DNA from 2 places in the Bacillus sp. LQ16 genome. Region 2 is predicted to be linked to the other one. Evidence: riboswitches for the same ligand, from Rfam matches in the RefSeq annotation. Region 2 holds a riboswitch; the other holds the start of a gene.
What was found. Region 2 has a riboswitch for lysine ahead of AC3EMB_RS04610 (amino acid permease). Riboswitches for the same ligand answer to the same signal wherever they lie in the genome.
Positions count from the first base shown of each region.

Region 1: it holds a riboswitch for lysine, as region 2 does, so the genes downstream of both, AC3EMB_RS15020 (amino acid permease) here and AC3EMB_RS04610 (amino acid permease) in region 2, are expected to answer to the same signal.

Region 1 is NZ_CM173491.1:2,980,527-2,988,627, forward strand. Features, by position in the region: gene AC3EMB_RS14995 (metallophosphoesterase family protein) at 1-442, opposite strand, end outside; gene AC3EMB_RS15000 (aminoglycoside phosphotransferase family protein) at 456-1,382, opposite strand; gene AC3EMB_RS15005 (VOC family protein) at 1,397-2,194, opposite strand; gene AC3EMB_RS15010 (sulfite exporter TauE/SafE family protein) at 2,400-3,302, shown strand; gene AC3EMB_RS15015 (GNAT family N-acetyltransferase) at 3,339-3,788, opposite strand; lysine riboswitch at 4,173-4,366, shown strand; gene AC3EMB_RS15020 (amino acid permease) at 4,479-5,945, shown strand; gene AC3EMB_RS15025 (iron-sulfur cluster biosynthesis family protein) at 6,059-6,364, shown strand; gene AC3EMB_RS15030 (DNA alkylation repair protein) at 6,398-7,168, shown strand; gene AC3EMB_RS15035 (hypothetical protein) at 7,283-8,089, opposite strand.
Region 2 is NZ_CM173491.1:902,631-910,731, reverse strand. Features, by position in the region: gene gapN (NADP-dependent glyceraldehyde-3-phosphate dehydrogenase) at 66-1,505, shown strand; gene AC3EMB_RS04620 (DUF3626 domain-containing protein) at 1,584-2,669, opposite strand; partial or broken gene AC3EMB_RS04615 (glutamate racemase) at 2,782-3,030, opposite strand; lysine riboswitch at 3,130-3,311, shown strand; gene AC3EMB_RS04610 (amino acid permease) at 3,458-4,882, shown strand; gene AC3EMB_RS04605 (ABC transporter permease) at 4,943-6,142, shown strand; gene AC3EMB_RS04600 (type 1 glutamine amidotransferase domain-containing protein) at 6,425-6,940, shown strand; gene AC3EMB_RS04595 (hypothetical protein) at 7,004-7,153, opposite strand; gene AC3EMB_RS04590 (hypothetical protein) at 7,250-7,453, shown strand; gene AC3EMB_RS04585 (MDR family MFS transporter) at 7,505-8,101, opposite strand, start outside.

The sequences.
Region 1 (8,101 bases), 2.1 Mb from region 2:
TTTCCCCTTCTATATTTTCAGTCAAATCACTATTTTCGAACATACTAATACGCTCTTCTCTTGAAGCGTGTGGTTGAATTCTTTCATATAAACTTCTCGGTGAGGCGTGGAACATACGAATGAGTTTGCCGCTCATAAAAAATTCGATTGAAAATGGTAAACTTCTTAAATAGTCGTTTTGTTCTTCTGATAATTGTTTTTGATGCCATTTTAATGCTTCAAATTCAGTCGGCTTTGTAATAAAATCATCCCAGTTTCCCATTACGACTACTTCACATTCTTTACGAATGATTTCAACTGCTTCACTGGAATGAGGTCCTTTTCCTACTAAATCTCCAAGACAAATAATGCGCTCGATTCCTCTTAATTTAATATCATTTAACACGGATTCTAATGCTTGAATATTACCGTGAATATCTGAAATTACTGCTATTTTATCCATATAAATTACTCCTTTATTTATTAAATTCACTTGATTGATACCATTTTGGAATATAAGATGAAAAATGATTATGATCTTCTAAAATTCCATTTAATCTTTCCTTCATATCATCTAATAAATATGGTGTGCTTCGGTTTGTCCATACGATATCAGCCGGGAATATCATTGCTGCATATAATGAGTACAGTTTCCAAAAATGTAGATCAGGTTCTCCTCCGCAATAACCGTGAACTTGTCCAACCGCAAATGATTTACTTATTCTTGTAGTAAAAATCGCTACGTTATAAAAATCGTGTATTGGATCGCCAAAATCATATCCACCAAAATCAATAACGATAAACTCCTTATTATGAATCATACTATTTGCTGGATGGAAGTCATCATGTAAAAATCTTATTGGACGATTTTTCAATAAATCTTTATGATTTTCTACAAAGGTTAATACTGGCTTCAAATCCAGAAAATTCACCTCGTAATCTGCTAGTGCCTCTATGTATCTTTCGTATTTATTCCATCTAGATGTTTCCCATTTATTACTTGCACTTTCTCTTTCAATTGAGTGAATTCTCTTTAATACTTCCCCTGCTTTTCTTCCTGCATTATACTGTTCTTCCACCGTTAGCTTCGTTAAACCTTCTTCACCATTTATACCTCGGGTCCATTCAAATACTTGAACACATTTATTTAATTTCTCAAGTATTATGAAATGAATTAACTTGGGTGTTGGAATATGTAATGACTCTAATTGTTGCATATACGTATATTCTTCTTGTTTACGTTCAAAATGAACAGCATCACATATTTTTACAAAATAAGTTTCTTGATTCTTTAATTCAATTTTATACTTCTCTTCATGTGAAAAACCTTTTGAAATAGCTGTACACTTTGCAATACGAGGCCATTCTAGTTTTCTCTCTATCTCTCTAAGCATTTCTTCCACAACATTCACCTCTATTAATATATGTACAAACTACCTAGCACTTCATGCTCTCGTTTATTTCCACCTGTAAACTCTACTGCAAATGGATTTTCGCCATTCTTATTCAAATGTTCTAGCACTAGCCCTTCTTCAATCGGTTCACAAAACTGTACATGAATATCTCCAAACACTACACTTTGACACTCAGCATTCCATTTTTCATTTTTCACAACTGAGCTTGTAGATAGTCCCATTACTTCTTTCCATTTCCGCACCGTTTCTCGAACGTTTTTCACTGCATAATGGATCGTTTCAATTTGTTGTACTTTGTTTTTATGTTCCGTAATCGTTCCAATGTTACGTAAATCATTTCTTCTTTCTTCGTCCGTTTCATTCCACTGTATAAAGAAAGGTAATTTCAGTCCGTTCTCTTCTTGCTTAACAAATAACATTTTCCATTCTAAAAGCCGGCCATCTTTTCTCATGCGTTTCCCTTCAAATGGCCCTATCGTATGTAAGCCGTGCTTCTTAAAGTTAACTACTAGCTCCTCAATTGCATCTGTTCGGATTGCGATTTGTAGCATTCCTTCTCCATTTTGTAGTTTCACCACTGTTTCTTGTACTAATGGATTTTCTGCTTCTTTCGCTTTTTCTTCATGTTGAACTGCTAAAAATTCTATATATGATAAGTCAAAATAACTTAAACTATTCCAAGTACCCCAGTTCGTATGCTCTCCGCCTAGTGCGGTATGAAATCCAAGTTCCTGCATTTGTTTTGCCGCTTCCTCCGGTGTACCATGAACTGTGTGAACGAGATGATCAAATCGTAACATGTCTTTCTCCCCTTTCTCTCCATCCTTTTATTGTATATTTTATTTTTCTTTCATTCAATTCAAAAACTTTAAAACCTAGTTGATTTATACGATTAATATGTATTATAATGAAACAAATTTAATTATTGCTGATTGGAAAAACCAAAGGCACTTTTCTCATACGGGAAAAGTGTCTTTTTCATTTATTATTACAGGGGGATTATTTATGCAGAAATTAATTGTCTTTGCTATTATCGGATTTTTCGCTCAATTGATCGATGGAGCACTTGGAATGGCGTATGGGGTAACGTCTACTTCACTATTATTAATGTTTGGTATTGCACCGGCTGTAGCTTCCGCGTCCGTTCATTTAGCTGAAGTGGTTACAACTGCAGCTTCTGGCGCATCTCATATCAAATTTGGAAACGTTGATAAATATACCGTTTCTAGACTTACATTACCTGGGGCAATCGGCGCATTTGTTGGGGCATGTTTTTTAAGTAATTTGCCTGGCGATGTAATCAAACCGTACATTTCCGTATTTTTATTTACTTTAGGGGTTTATATTTTATTACGATTCATCATTCAAAAACAAATTGTCACTTCAAATAAGCGTATGTCTGCAAAACAACTTGTGCCGCTTGGTTTATTCGCTGGATTCGTTGATTCAACTGGTGGCGGTGGTTGGGGGCCGATTACGACGCCTGTTCTTCTAGCAAGAGGAAATGAAGCTAGAAAAGTTATTGGATCTGTAGATACGAGTGAATTTCCTGTTTCACTTGCTGCAACAATTGGCTTCTTCATCTCACTTGGCTGGGAACAAGTAAGCTGGGTTTGGGTATTTGCGTTAATGCTTGGCGGTATTGTCGCAGCTCCAATTGCTGCATGGTTAGTTCGTATCGTTCCAGCACATTTACTTGGGGTATTAGTTGGCGGTCTTATTATCTTTACGAATATACGTACACTGCTTACTACATTTAAAGTGGATCCAACTATTATTTCACTTTCTTACGTTGCAGTTGGTCTTGTCGTTATTATTTCTATTTTCATTGCTGTTCGAAATCATTCCAATCGTCCTAACGCATCAACCGCTGAGTATCCAAATGATCAGAAGCAAATGCTACCATAACTATAAGAAATACCGCCCAATTTAGAGCGGTATTTTTTATTTTTCTATTTTCCAATTAATCATCGTTTCTGTAGCATTTACTCTCTTCATATGTAACTTTTCTAAAACACGAATCGAACTATAATTATCTAGAAGTGTCTCTGCAATTATTGTTTCTACCTCTCCTGTTTTGAAAGCCCAATCGATTAGTTCTCTTACAGCTTCTGTTGCATAGCCCTTATTCCAATATTTCTCAATAAATCCATAGCCAATTTCCACTGTTTGATTCTCGTTTGGTCCACCTTTAAATCCAATATCACCTAAAACGCTATCATCTTCTTTCCGAAGAACATACCACGCCCCCCATGGTAATAAAGCCACATCTTGTTTTACATTCTTTACATGCCCTACAATATGCGGACCGCTATTGTATCCTTGCTCGTTAGCAATTTGAATTCTCTCTTCTGTACACGGCACTATATAGAGCCTTTCTGTTTCTAATTTCATATTGATTTCCCCTTTTCAATTAAACAATACCTCAATTTTACTAAAAATAAAAAGAATATTCATCCTATTCGTTAAATTTATACTTATTCTTTGAAACGAATTTAAGGAATAATCCTCTTTTGATAGTTATGTCGAATTATATTTTTCTGAATTTTCTTTTAATTTAGAGGGTTTTTCAATATTTTTTGCGAAACATTTGTATAACAATTTTTTCTTTGCTTATTGCTACATAATAGTAGGTTCGGGTGGAGTTTTGCAAGCGTTTCCTATACAATAACCGATATTTTTTGACTTTTCCTAACAAAATATCTTGCAATATATTCAGAAAGTCATTACAATTGCCATATATTAAAAATCTTAGCAATATATAAATCCTCATCAATCCGATGAGGTAGAGGTTGCGACTTTTAATAGTAAAACGGACGAGACACAGAGAATGTCAGCTGACTCCGTTTGAAAGGAAAAGTTGCCGAAGTTTATATTTCTTCTCTGGAAATATGAGCTGGGGCTGTCTCCGAAAGGAACAGAACTGTCACGTTTACAAAATTACCGTGTAAACGTGGGGTGCTATCTTAACGGAAGGGTATGATGGGGTGGTTATTTGTGAAACGTTCCGCCAAATTCCTTTGGCGGTTTTTTGTATTTTTCTCCCCCGCTCCTTCCTAACCTACAAGAAAAGGAGTGTTGAACATGAATAGCGCAACAAATCAATCTACCTCTAAAACGCAAACTACACAAGGACAAGGTGAATTAAAACGCGGATTAAAATCTCGTCACCTTACGATGATTTCTCTCGGTGGTACAATTGGTACCGGACTATTTCTTGCCAGCGGTGGTGTCATCCATACAGCTGGACCTGGTGGCGCATTAATTGCATACGCCGCAATTGGAATTATGGTTTATTTTTTAATGACAAGCTTAGCTGAACTTGCAGCTTACATGCCTGTTACTGGATCTTTTAGCACGTATGCAACAAAATTTGTTGATCCATCACTTGGCTTTGCACTTGGATGGAACTATTGGTATAACTGGGCAATTACGATTGCTGCTGAACTTGCAGCCGTAACATTAATTATGAAATTTTGGTTCCCAGATACCCCTTCTCTTATTTGGAGCGGATTATGTTTAGCTATTATTTTCCTTTTAAACTATTTATCTGTTAAAGGGTTTGGTGAATCTGAATATTGGTTCGCACTTATTAAAGTAGTTACGATTATTATCTTTTTAATTGTTGGTTTCATGATGATTTTTGGAATTATGGGCGGTGAAACGGTTGGATTTAAAAACTTCACTGTTGCAGATGCACCATTTAACGGCGGTATCATGGCAATTATCGGTGTGTTTATGGCAGCTGGTTTCTCATTCCAAGGTACTGAACTATTAGGAGTAGCTGCTGGTGAAACGTCTGATCCAGAACGTAATATCCCAAAAGCAATTCGTTCAATCTTTTGGCGTATTCTTTTATTCTATATCCTTGCGATTCTCGTTATCGGTTTATTAATTCCTTATACAACTGAAAGCCTTGCTGCAAGTGATGTTACAGTAAGTCCGTTTACACTTATTTTTGAAAAAGCGGGCGTTGCCTTTGCTGCTTCTGTTATGAACGCTGTTATTTTAACTGCTGTACTATCTGCTGGTAACTCTGGTATGTATGCATCAACTCGTATGCTTTGGGATTTAGCACGCCAAGGAAAAGCACCAAAGTTTCTTGGTAAATTAGATAGCCGCGGTGTACCTGTTAACGCGTTAATCGTAACGTCAATTGTTGGTAGTATTGCTTTCATTGCTTCTTTATTCGGTGATGGTGTTGTATACATTTGGTTATTAAACGCATCCGGAATGTCTGGTTTTATCGCATGGGTTGGAATTGCAATTAGTCATTACCGTTTCCGTAAAGCATATATCGCACAAGGAAAAGATTTAAATGACTTACCATATAGAGCAAAATGGTTCCCATTCGGTCCAATCTTCGCATTTACACTTTGTATCATCGTAATTTTAGGACAAAACTACGGCGCATTTATGGGTGAAGCAATTGATTGGAACGGTGTACTCGTTTCTTACATCGGTTTACCACTCTTCTTAGTACTATGGTTAGGTTATAAATTTACGAAAAAAACAAAAGTGATTCCACTTGATAAATGTGAACTAAAATAAAGTGAAACGAGCAAACAAATTTGTTTGCTCGTTTTTTGTTGCAAACCTCTTTACTTCCCTATTGCTCCTGTTTTTGCAATAATAAAGGAAATATAAATAAAGGTTGGGATACAATGAACATCCGCATTACTGATGAAGCAAAAGCAGCTATACATAGATTAGAACTTGAAGATAAAAAAATCGTTCGCATTAGAGGAACAATGACGAACTCTTGTAGTATTTTCGTTGATGTCGATTTAATTTGGGATACATATAACGCAGATGATGTTGTATATGAAGATGCAGAGCTTATCGTACAAATGGATTCATTCACGAAAGACTACACTGGTGATACGGTGAAACTTGATTATAAGACGACAGGTTTTAGTGTTACGACTCCGAGTGAGACTTTGGTTTATGGATTGTCGATTAAAAAATAAAAATTGTTTTCATTTGACCACCGAGGTGAAAAAATGGGTAAATATGTTCCGTTAAAATTTTTATTTAATGAAGAATTAGCAGAAAAAATAGCTGATTCTATTTGTAAACACGATCCTTGTTTCTCTAAAAGCATCTTTGTAGATTCTGTAGCTTGTAAAGTTGAAAATTTAGAGTTAAAACAGCGTATTGAAGTAATTGCAGATGAATTACACAATGCTTTACAAAAAGATTTTAATGCCGCAATACATATATTACTGAAAACATTAGGACCAGAAAATACAACAGAAGTAGGCACATTTACAAATGGATATATGTACATGCCTGTTGCAAAATACGTTGAAAAATATGGGCTTAACGATTTTAAAATCTCGTTTAATGCAATGTATGAAATAACGAAAAGGAATACTGCTGAATATGCCATTCGGCCCTTTCTTGAAACATACCATGAAGATACACTAAACATATTACAACAGTGGATTCATGACGAAAACAGCCACATTAGGAGATTAGTTTCTGAAGGTACAAGACCAAGGCTTCCTTGGGCTAAAAAAATAGAAGCTCTAAAAGGTGATTTTAAGTACAATTTACAACTTCTTGAACCATTAATGAATGACCCTTCTAAATATGTTCAAAAATCTGTAGCCAATCATATTAACGATATTACGAAAGAAGATAAAGAACTCGTTTTTCAGTGGTTACAGCAATTACGTGATAAACAGCATCCTATTAATCCTTGGATTATAAAACATGGGTTAAGAACAGTTATTAAAAATGGTACTTTACCAAAAGATTTTTGTTTTTGAGTATATTAAACAAAAACGCTATCTTTTCCTATGATTCTAGAAAAAGAATAGCGTTTTTTTACTCGTCCAGTATTTAGTAGGTATAACTTTTTATATTTCAAAAGACTTTTCTCTCTAAAAATATTTTTCATACAAATTTTCACATTCTAAAAAATCTATAAATTTCTTATAATGTGTCACTGTTCTTTCTAAAGCAATCATTAAAACAAAAATAAAATAAATTGCTTGGATTCCATTCATATAATTAAAGAGTGATTCAAATATATATACAATACTTGCAATCATAGAACAAAACCATAAATAAAACTTCATTTTCAGCTTTTTAATTTTTTGCTTAGTTGTCTTACAATACTGGCCATGAACTCTTATAAACAAATAAATTGCTGTATGTAAAATAATAATTGAAAATTGAAAACTTCGATTGTCCTCCGAACTAAATTCAGAAAAATCTATTTCTAATGAATGTAATACTATCCAAATAGAAAATAAAGATAGCAGAAATACATATAAAAAACCAATTAATAATTCAAAAATAAAGAGCCAAGGTTTATTTATGATTGAGTAAAATGGATTTAGATATTTTATGGTTAATAAAAATTTTCTCACTAAATCAGTTATAATAATTGATGTATTAGTTATATTCATATAGAAAAGTAATGTTATTGGAACTAATAACATTATAGTGATGCCCCAAACAGTAATCTTAATGCCTGATAAAAAGAAAACAGCTCCATAAATTATAACTGAAAAAATAAAAGTTGATACTGGAACAAACATTAAAAATGTAAAAGTTCTTATTAAGATTAAATCCCCTAAAAAATCTTTTATTATGGAAACGTGTATTTTTTCCTCCTTGTATTTTTTCACAGTATCAACTATTTCTTTCTCAGATAAAAGAAAACACTTCAATCTATTAAACATAAAAAAACCCCT
Region 2 (8,101 bases):
TTATCAAACCCCCTACAATCACCTTATACTCACTCTTACAAGTTGCTATTTTAGGAGGACTAATCATGACAACTAGCAATACGTACAAATTTTATTTAAACGGAGAATGGAGAGAAAGCTCTTCAGGAGAAACAATCGAAATTCCATCTCCATACTTACACGAAGTAATTGGACAAGTACAAGCAATTACTCGCGGAGAAGTAGATGAAGCAATTGCATCTGCAAAAGAAGCTCAAAAATCATGGGCCGAAGCTTCCCTACAGGATCGCGCAAAATACTTATATAAATGGGCTGATGAGCTCGTAAATATGCAGGATGAAATTGCCGATATCATTATGAAAGAAGTCGGTAAAGGATATAAAGATGCGAAGAAAGAAGTTGTTCGTACAGCTGACTTCATTCGTTACACGATCGAAGAAGCTTTACATATGCACGGAGAAAGCATGATGGGCGATAGCTTCCCGGGCGGTACAAAATCTAAGCTTGCGATTATCCAACGCGCACCACTTGGTGTTGTATTAGCAATCGCACCATTTAACTACCCAGTAAACTTATCTGCTGCAAAACTTGCACCAGCATTAATTATGGGTAACGCTGTTATTTTCAAACCAGCAACTCAAGGTGCAATTAGTGGTATTAAAATGGTTGAAGCACTTCACAAAGCTGGCCTTCCAAAAGGTCTTGTAAACGTAGCTACAGGACGCGGTTCTGTAATTGGTGACTACTTAGTAGAACACGAAGGCATCAATATGGTATCGTTCACAGGTGGTACAAACACAGGTAAACATTTAGCGAAAAAAGCTTCAATGATTCCACTTGTATTAGAACTTGGTGGTAAAGATCCTGGTATCGTTCGTGAAGATGCTGACTTACAAGATGCTGCAAACCATATCGTAAGCGGTGCATTCTCTTACTCTGGTCAACGTTGTACAGCTATTAAACGTGTACTTGTACACGAAAACGTAGCGGACGAGCTTGTTAGCTTATTAAAAGCACAAGTAGCTGAACTATCAGTTGGATCTCCAGAACAAGATAGCACAATCGTTCCATTAATCGACGACAAGTCTGCTGACTTCGTTCAAGGTTTAGTTGACGACGCTGTAGAAAAAGGTGCTACAATCGTTATCGGTAACAAACGTGAGCGTAACTTAATTTACCCAACATTAATCGATCACGTAACAGAAGAGATGAAAGTTGCTTGGGAAGAGCCATTCGGCCCAATCCTTCCAATCATCCGTGTTTCTTCAGACGAGCAAGCAATTGAAATTGCTAACAAATCAGAGTTCGGTCTGCAAGCAAGTGTCTTCACAAAAGACATTAACAAAGCATTTGCAATTGCTAACAAAATCGAAACTGGTTCTGTTCAAATTAACGGACGTACAGAGCGCGGCCCTGACCACTTCCCATTCATCGGTGTAAAAGGTTCAGGTATGGGCGCACAAGGTATTCGTAAGAGCCTTGAGTCTATGACACGTGAAAAAGTAACTGTATTAAACTTAGTTTAATCTTATAAAAAGAAGCTGATCTATAAATAGATCAGCTTCTTTTCTATATAAATACTTCCAAAAACGGAGTATTTCGTTCTACTTCTGATTTGGTTTTCCAAATCGAACTAAAACATGCCACAATAATTTTAATTCCTGAAGCACTTCTTCATAAGTTCCACGATCACTCCAAGATAATGGATTGCGTTTCAAATCCACTACAGCAGAGCCAATTATATTTGCATCGATACAATGATTCCGTGCAATACGTCTTGCTAAAGATGGCATTTTTGAACCTCTAAAATCCATCGGAACTTCGTCTACCATAAGTACAAAACCGATGTGCCAATGCAAATCAATAGCATACTTCAGGCAAATTTCTTCTAAAACTCTTCCTACATCCGTACCCTTAAATGAAGGATCTGCAATAAGTACCTCCACGTCTTCTTTAAGAGAAATCTCTCCATGAATCTGCGCTTCAATATAATGATTAAGATTACGGGCTGGCTCTTTGCTTACTAAATCTATAAACGGCCTTTTCAGATTAGCCAATAAATGATTAATTATTATTGTTGGAGTCAAATTTCCTTCACCAATTGCAAAATCTCTTACGAATGCCTCTTCCAAAAGAGCAGCTAAAATCATATCAAACTCCTCATAAGTCCCCTTTTCTTTCGGATCTTGATGTGAATCTAAATACGTATATGTAGAGCGCGAAGAAACTTTTGGAGATAAGAGAAAATAACAGGATCCAAAACGCGGAGCCGGCCCATCTGGATGTAACATTAAATTTAGCGCTCCGTATTTTGGACGTTGATCATTCGTTACGCCTTCTAATTGATATGCCCCTCCAAATATTCTCTTTTCCCAAAGGTCACGTTCACCACCAGGGTAAGCAGATACGCTTCCATTAGATAGTAATGTTTCAAATTGACTTTTATATACTCCTTGCTCAAACAATGCTTCAGCAACACTTTTCATACTCGAATCAAGTCTGTCTGGATGAAAGTGTAAAGCAATCCTTGCATGAGATTTTAAATTAGCGACAGCTTCTTCAAATATTTCATCTGTAATATTACACATGTTAAGTATATGATTAATTGTTGCTTTAGCCCCACGTTTTTCGTTCTCTGCATATTTTGAAATATACTCTAAAGCAAATAATTGAGATCTTGATAATTCCATAATCCAATCTCCCCTTTAATTGAAATGACCTTAACCCTTTCAATTAAAAGTGCATTTTTTCCTTCTTATGCAACTAACCTAATTTATTGAACAAAAAGTACTTTAATACAGTCTAATTACAGATACGAGCATTCTTTACGGGTAAATCCACACATTCTACAGAAATGTGATATCCTAGCCATCGCTCAGCAATATGTTCAAATGATAAAACAGATCCCGTTGTAAAAAAACGATGCTTCGGATTCAGATTGTCAGACAAAATTCCTTTGTGCTGTAAAATGGTACTTAACTCTATCACTGTTTCTTCTGCAGAACTAATAATCGTTACATCTTCTCTTAACTTACTTTTAATCACAAACTCTTCTCTATAATCTGATTATTACTATATCCATTGACGTATAAAAATACATTTGTTACTCTTAAAGACGTTAATTTAATATTTAAATCCTCATTCGTATCTCGGTGAGGTAGAGGTTGCAATCATTAAGAGTATCATTTCAGGAGATGTAGTGGCATTGATGAAGGAATGAGAAAGGAATGGTTGCCGAAGTAAGTCGTGTCCACCATGCACGCTTGCTGGGTCTGCATTTAATAAGTGCAGAACTGTCACAAACGTTTCGTTTGTGGAGAGCTATCGAGAGGTATGTCGTGGGTTTCTTATAAGATAGAAAGCATGTAGCGGCAGATTACGTGCTTTTTTTGTTTTGTTTGGGACTTCTCTTCTCTACTAAGAAGACATACATATCTCCTCGCTTGACTTGGTTATACTAACTTTGGAGGTATTTTCTATGCAACAAAAAAAATGGGGCTTTTGGGTACTAACAGCTTTCGTTGTCGGTAACATGGTTGGCGCTGGTATTTTCATGGTGCCAAGTACGTTGGCACAAACAGCAAGCCCACTCGGTGTCACTTTAGCTTGGTTAACAACAGGGTTTGGTGTTTTAATGCTAGCTCTTGTTTTCGGTAATTTAGCAATTCGTCGTCCTGATTTAACGACAGGACCACAAAGTCATGCATATGCTTTATTCTCAACACCAAAAAAGAAAAAAATGGCAGGTTTCAGTATGGTATGGGGATATTGGGTTGCAAACTGGGCAAGTAACGTTGCCATCATTACATCATTTGCGGGATATTTATCACTCTTCTTCCCAATTATGAAAGATACGCGACTACTATTTTCAATCGGTTCTTTTAACATAGAAGTCGGAAAACTAATTACATTTACGATTTGTTCCATCTTACTTTGGGGAACTCATATTATATTAACAAATGGTGTAAGCGGAGCTGGAAAACTAAACTTCTTAGCAACAACAACGAAAGTAACTGGATTCCTTTTATTCATCGTCGTTACGTTATTTGCATTCGAAGCTTCTAAATTTGGACAATGGTACACACCGATGATTGATAAATCAGGTGCATCACACGGTCTTCTTTCACAAGTAAATTTAGCTGCTCTTACAACGCTTTGGGCGTTTATCGGAATTGAATCAGCCGTTCTTTTATCAAACCGTGCTGTTTCTCCAAAAACGGTAAAACGTGCAACAGTTGCGGGATTACTTATTACAGTTGCAATTTACTTAGGAATTACAATTTTAACAATGGGTGTACTTCACGTTGATAAATTACAAGCTTCTGAACGTCCATTAGCAGATGCATTAAACGCTGCAATGGGTCATGGCGGCGGGAAACTGATGGCATTACTTGCTCTTACTTCCCTGTTCGGTTCTATCTTAGGCTGGATTTTATTAAGCTCAGAAGTACCTTATCAAGCAGCAAAAGAAGGTTTCTTCCCTTCCTTCTTCACGAAAACAAATAAAAAAGGAAGTCCAATTTACTCATTACGATTAACAAACATTATGTCGCAAGTATTCCTATTCTCAACATTATCAGGAACCATTGCGGAAGCTTATACATTCGTTATTACCGTATCGACACTGGCCTACCTCATTCCATATCTCGTTTCACCAATCTTCCAGTTAAAACTAGTCGCAACTGGTGAAACATATAAAAATGAAATGCGGGCAAGAATTACAGATGGCATAGTCGCAGTTATCGCACTTTGCTACGCACTATGGGTTATTAAAACCGGCGCATCCGATATAAAAACGTTCCTTCTCGGAATTGGTTTATTCGTAATTGGATTTGCTTTCTATCCATTAATGAATCGTGATCAGAAAAAAAATAACGAAAAGAAAAACGGGCAAGTTGCATAACGCAATTTGCTCGTTTTTTCTTTTGTAAAACATATATAATAGAACAAAGAGGTGAAAAACATGTCAATCGAATCGCTATGGAGCAGTCGCTTCCAACAACATATTCAAAATATCATTACATACTTTGCACGTATGATTAACGGTTTACTATATAGCTTTATCTTTATTTCATGCGTTGGTGCATATTATTATGCTCAGTTTCTAAAAGCATCTCCTTCTAAAGGAATATCTTTAATAATTATAACGATTGTACTTACATTCATTATAACGAGATGCCCTATCCGTACATTTATTCAAAAACCTGATGCTGTCTATTTGCTTGCATTAGAAGAGAAACTAACATCCTATTTCAAAAAATCTCTTCTATACAATTACATCATTCAGCTTTTTCCATTATTATTTACGTTCCTTATTCTCGTACCACTTGCACTGCAATCATTGCAATTAACTGTACCTTTTTTGTGTACAATCTTTATCGTGTTAATGATTACGAAAGCTTGGAACATGTACATACATTGGATGTGGCGTGATAGTCACGAAAAAAATATATGGCTAATCATCCGTATTACTTGTAACGCCTTAATCATTTACATGCTGTTTTATTCCGCAAATGTTCTCATATTAGGCGGATTACTCTTACTACTTGCTTTCCTACTTCTATATACGAAAAAACAGCCTACAAAACGAATACCGTGGGATTACATAATCGAGCAAGAAGAAAAAATGAACGTTCGTTTTTATCAATTCGCTAGCATCTTCACTGATGTTCCGCAACTGAACAAACAAGTAAATAAAAGAAAATGGCTTACAAATTGGATTGAACCTTTATTACATAAAAAAAGAGCAACTTTCTTCTATTTACATACATTAGCATTTTTACGTGGGAATGATTATTTCGGTATATATATTCGCTTAGGATTGATCGGTGCTTTCGCCTTATATTTCATACCAAATATATACGTAAAAGGCGCTATCGCTTACATCGTTCTATATATGATTTCTATGCAGCTCCGTTCACTGTGGAAATATTTTTCAGGAAATATTATTGTAGCATTATATCCAGTCCATACTGAAGAAAGGATGAAGCAATTTCTTAGCTTAATCTTTATATTGCTAAGCATTCAACTCATTGTATTTTCGAGTGTTATACTCATTGCTACAGGACAATTACTGCATACTTTGCTTATTATGGTAATCGGGGCAATCTGGATCAAATTTATTATTGTACCAAAAACGAAGCAACGCGTTTCTTCGTTTTAACGAAAAGAAATATCTTAAAATCCAAGGAGCAAATAAATTATCTCCTTGGCTTTTTTATTTTGCTTCCTCAAACAAGAATCACTGAAACAACCGATATTTTATGATTTTTACATACAAAAACGATAATACATGTTTACGTCCTAATAAAAAGGGTATTTATTAAATTAACAGGGCAAAGAAAGTGGAGGGAATGAAAAAATATGAATTCAAGTTTCACTTTATAAAAGGCATTGCTCAAGGATGATTCTGGAACCGACAATATAATGTAAGGAGCTGAATGCAATGAGTAAAAAAATTGCTATTTTAATAACGGATTATTTCGAGGACACAGAATACACAGAGCCGGTAGCAGCTTTTAATCAAAAGGAATATGAATTAACAACCATTGAAATGGAAAAAGGGAAAACAGTACACGGTAAGCAAGGAAAAAGTGAAGTCGTAATTGATAAAAGTATTGATGATGTTTCTCCAGAGAACTTTGATGCCCTCTTCATACCAGGTGGATTTTCCCCTGATATACTCCGTGCAGATGAGCGTTTTGTACGCTTTAGTAAAGCATTTATGGATGCGGACAAACCCGTTTTCGCTATTTGTCACGGACCTCAGCTACTCATCACTGCACAAACACTTGAAGGACATGATGTAACTGGATATAAATCTATTGAAGTCGATTTAAAAAATGCCGGCGGGAACTTTCATGACAAAGAGGTTGTCGTATGTCAAAATCAGCTAGTAACAAGTAGACAGCCAGAGGACATCCCAGCGTTTATTGAAGAATCGTTGCGTATATTAGGATAACTAACCTCCTTTTATTTACATGAAAATAATTAATCAGTGGGGTTTTATTCATCCCCCCACTGATTAATTTGCCCTCACCAACTGGTCGTTTACAGGCAATCCGACCACCACAAATAGCAGGATAAATAAAAAGAGGGGAACCCAAAAGTTCAGTTTTAATAATCTTTTGGATTCCTCTCTTTTCTCGCCCCAAAATTCCTTATCACTTTTCATAGGCAGTTCTCATATAGTGAAAATGACTATATAATTCCTATCCATAAGTTAAATAATGATTTCGCACATATAAATAAAAAAGATGGGAGCCTAACTATGAACAATAATCCACCTTCTCCGCCCCAAGACAACTCCGAAAACAATAGCCGTGACATTACACTGCAAACATTACGGGTCATTGGACTCATCGTCCTTATTAGTGGTTATATCCTCGTTGCTCTCTCAGAAGTAGGTGAGCTGAAAACCTTATTAACAAATCCGAATGCTAACCCTGATTTAGCTGAAGTTGACCCGTTCTAAAAATTATATAAAAAGCGAGTCCCAGTATAACTGGTTCGCTTTTATATAGTTTCATCCAATTTGAGAAACATTTCTCTCATCCTCATACTTCTCTTTCCCTATTGCCTTCATAAATAATAAAATACTGCTCATACCAACGATAAAGTACAGAGCACTCATGCCCCAAGATGCAATAAATGAACCTAGCATAACACCTAATGCTCCGTTCATTTTTGCCACTTGAAAGACCATTCCGTTAATCGCCATATAAGAACCTCTTGCCTCATTTGGCACCATATCTGCCATAATAGATTGACGTACTGGCACATACATCATCTCACCTACTGTTTGGAAAAGCCCTGCAATTAATAAAATCCATAAACTATTGCTCGTTCCGAGTATTGTAAATCCAATTGTATAAATGAATAAACCTACATATAAGATTTTCAAATCGTTGAAGCTTTTCAGCATTTTTATAAGAAGTGCTGAACATAACACAACTAAAATTGTATTCTCCGCTGAAATCCAGCTCAGCATTCGAATACCCGTTAAATCAAACGTAAAACCATTACTGAAGAAAAATTGTACTGTTTCAAATTCCTTCTGCAAACGTACCCCTAAGTAATTATTAATTTGAAACTCTAACGATAATGTACATATACTCGCTGC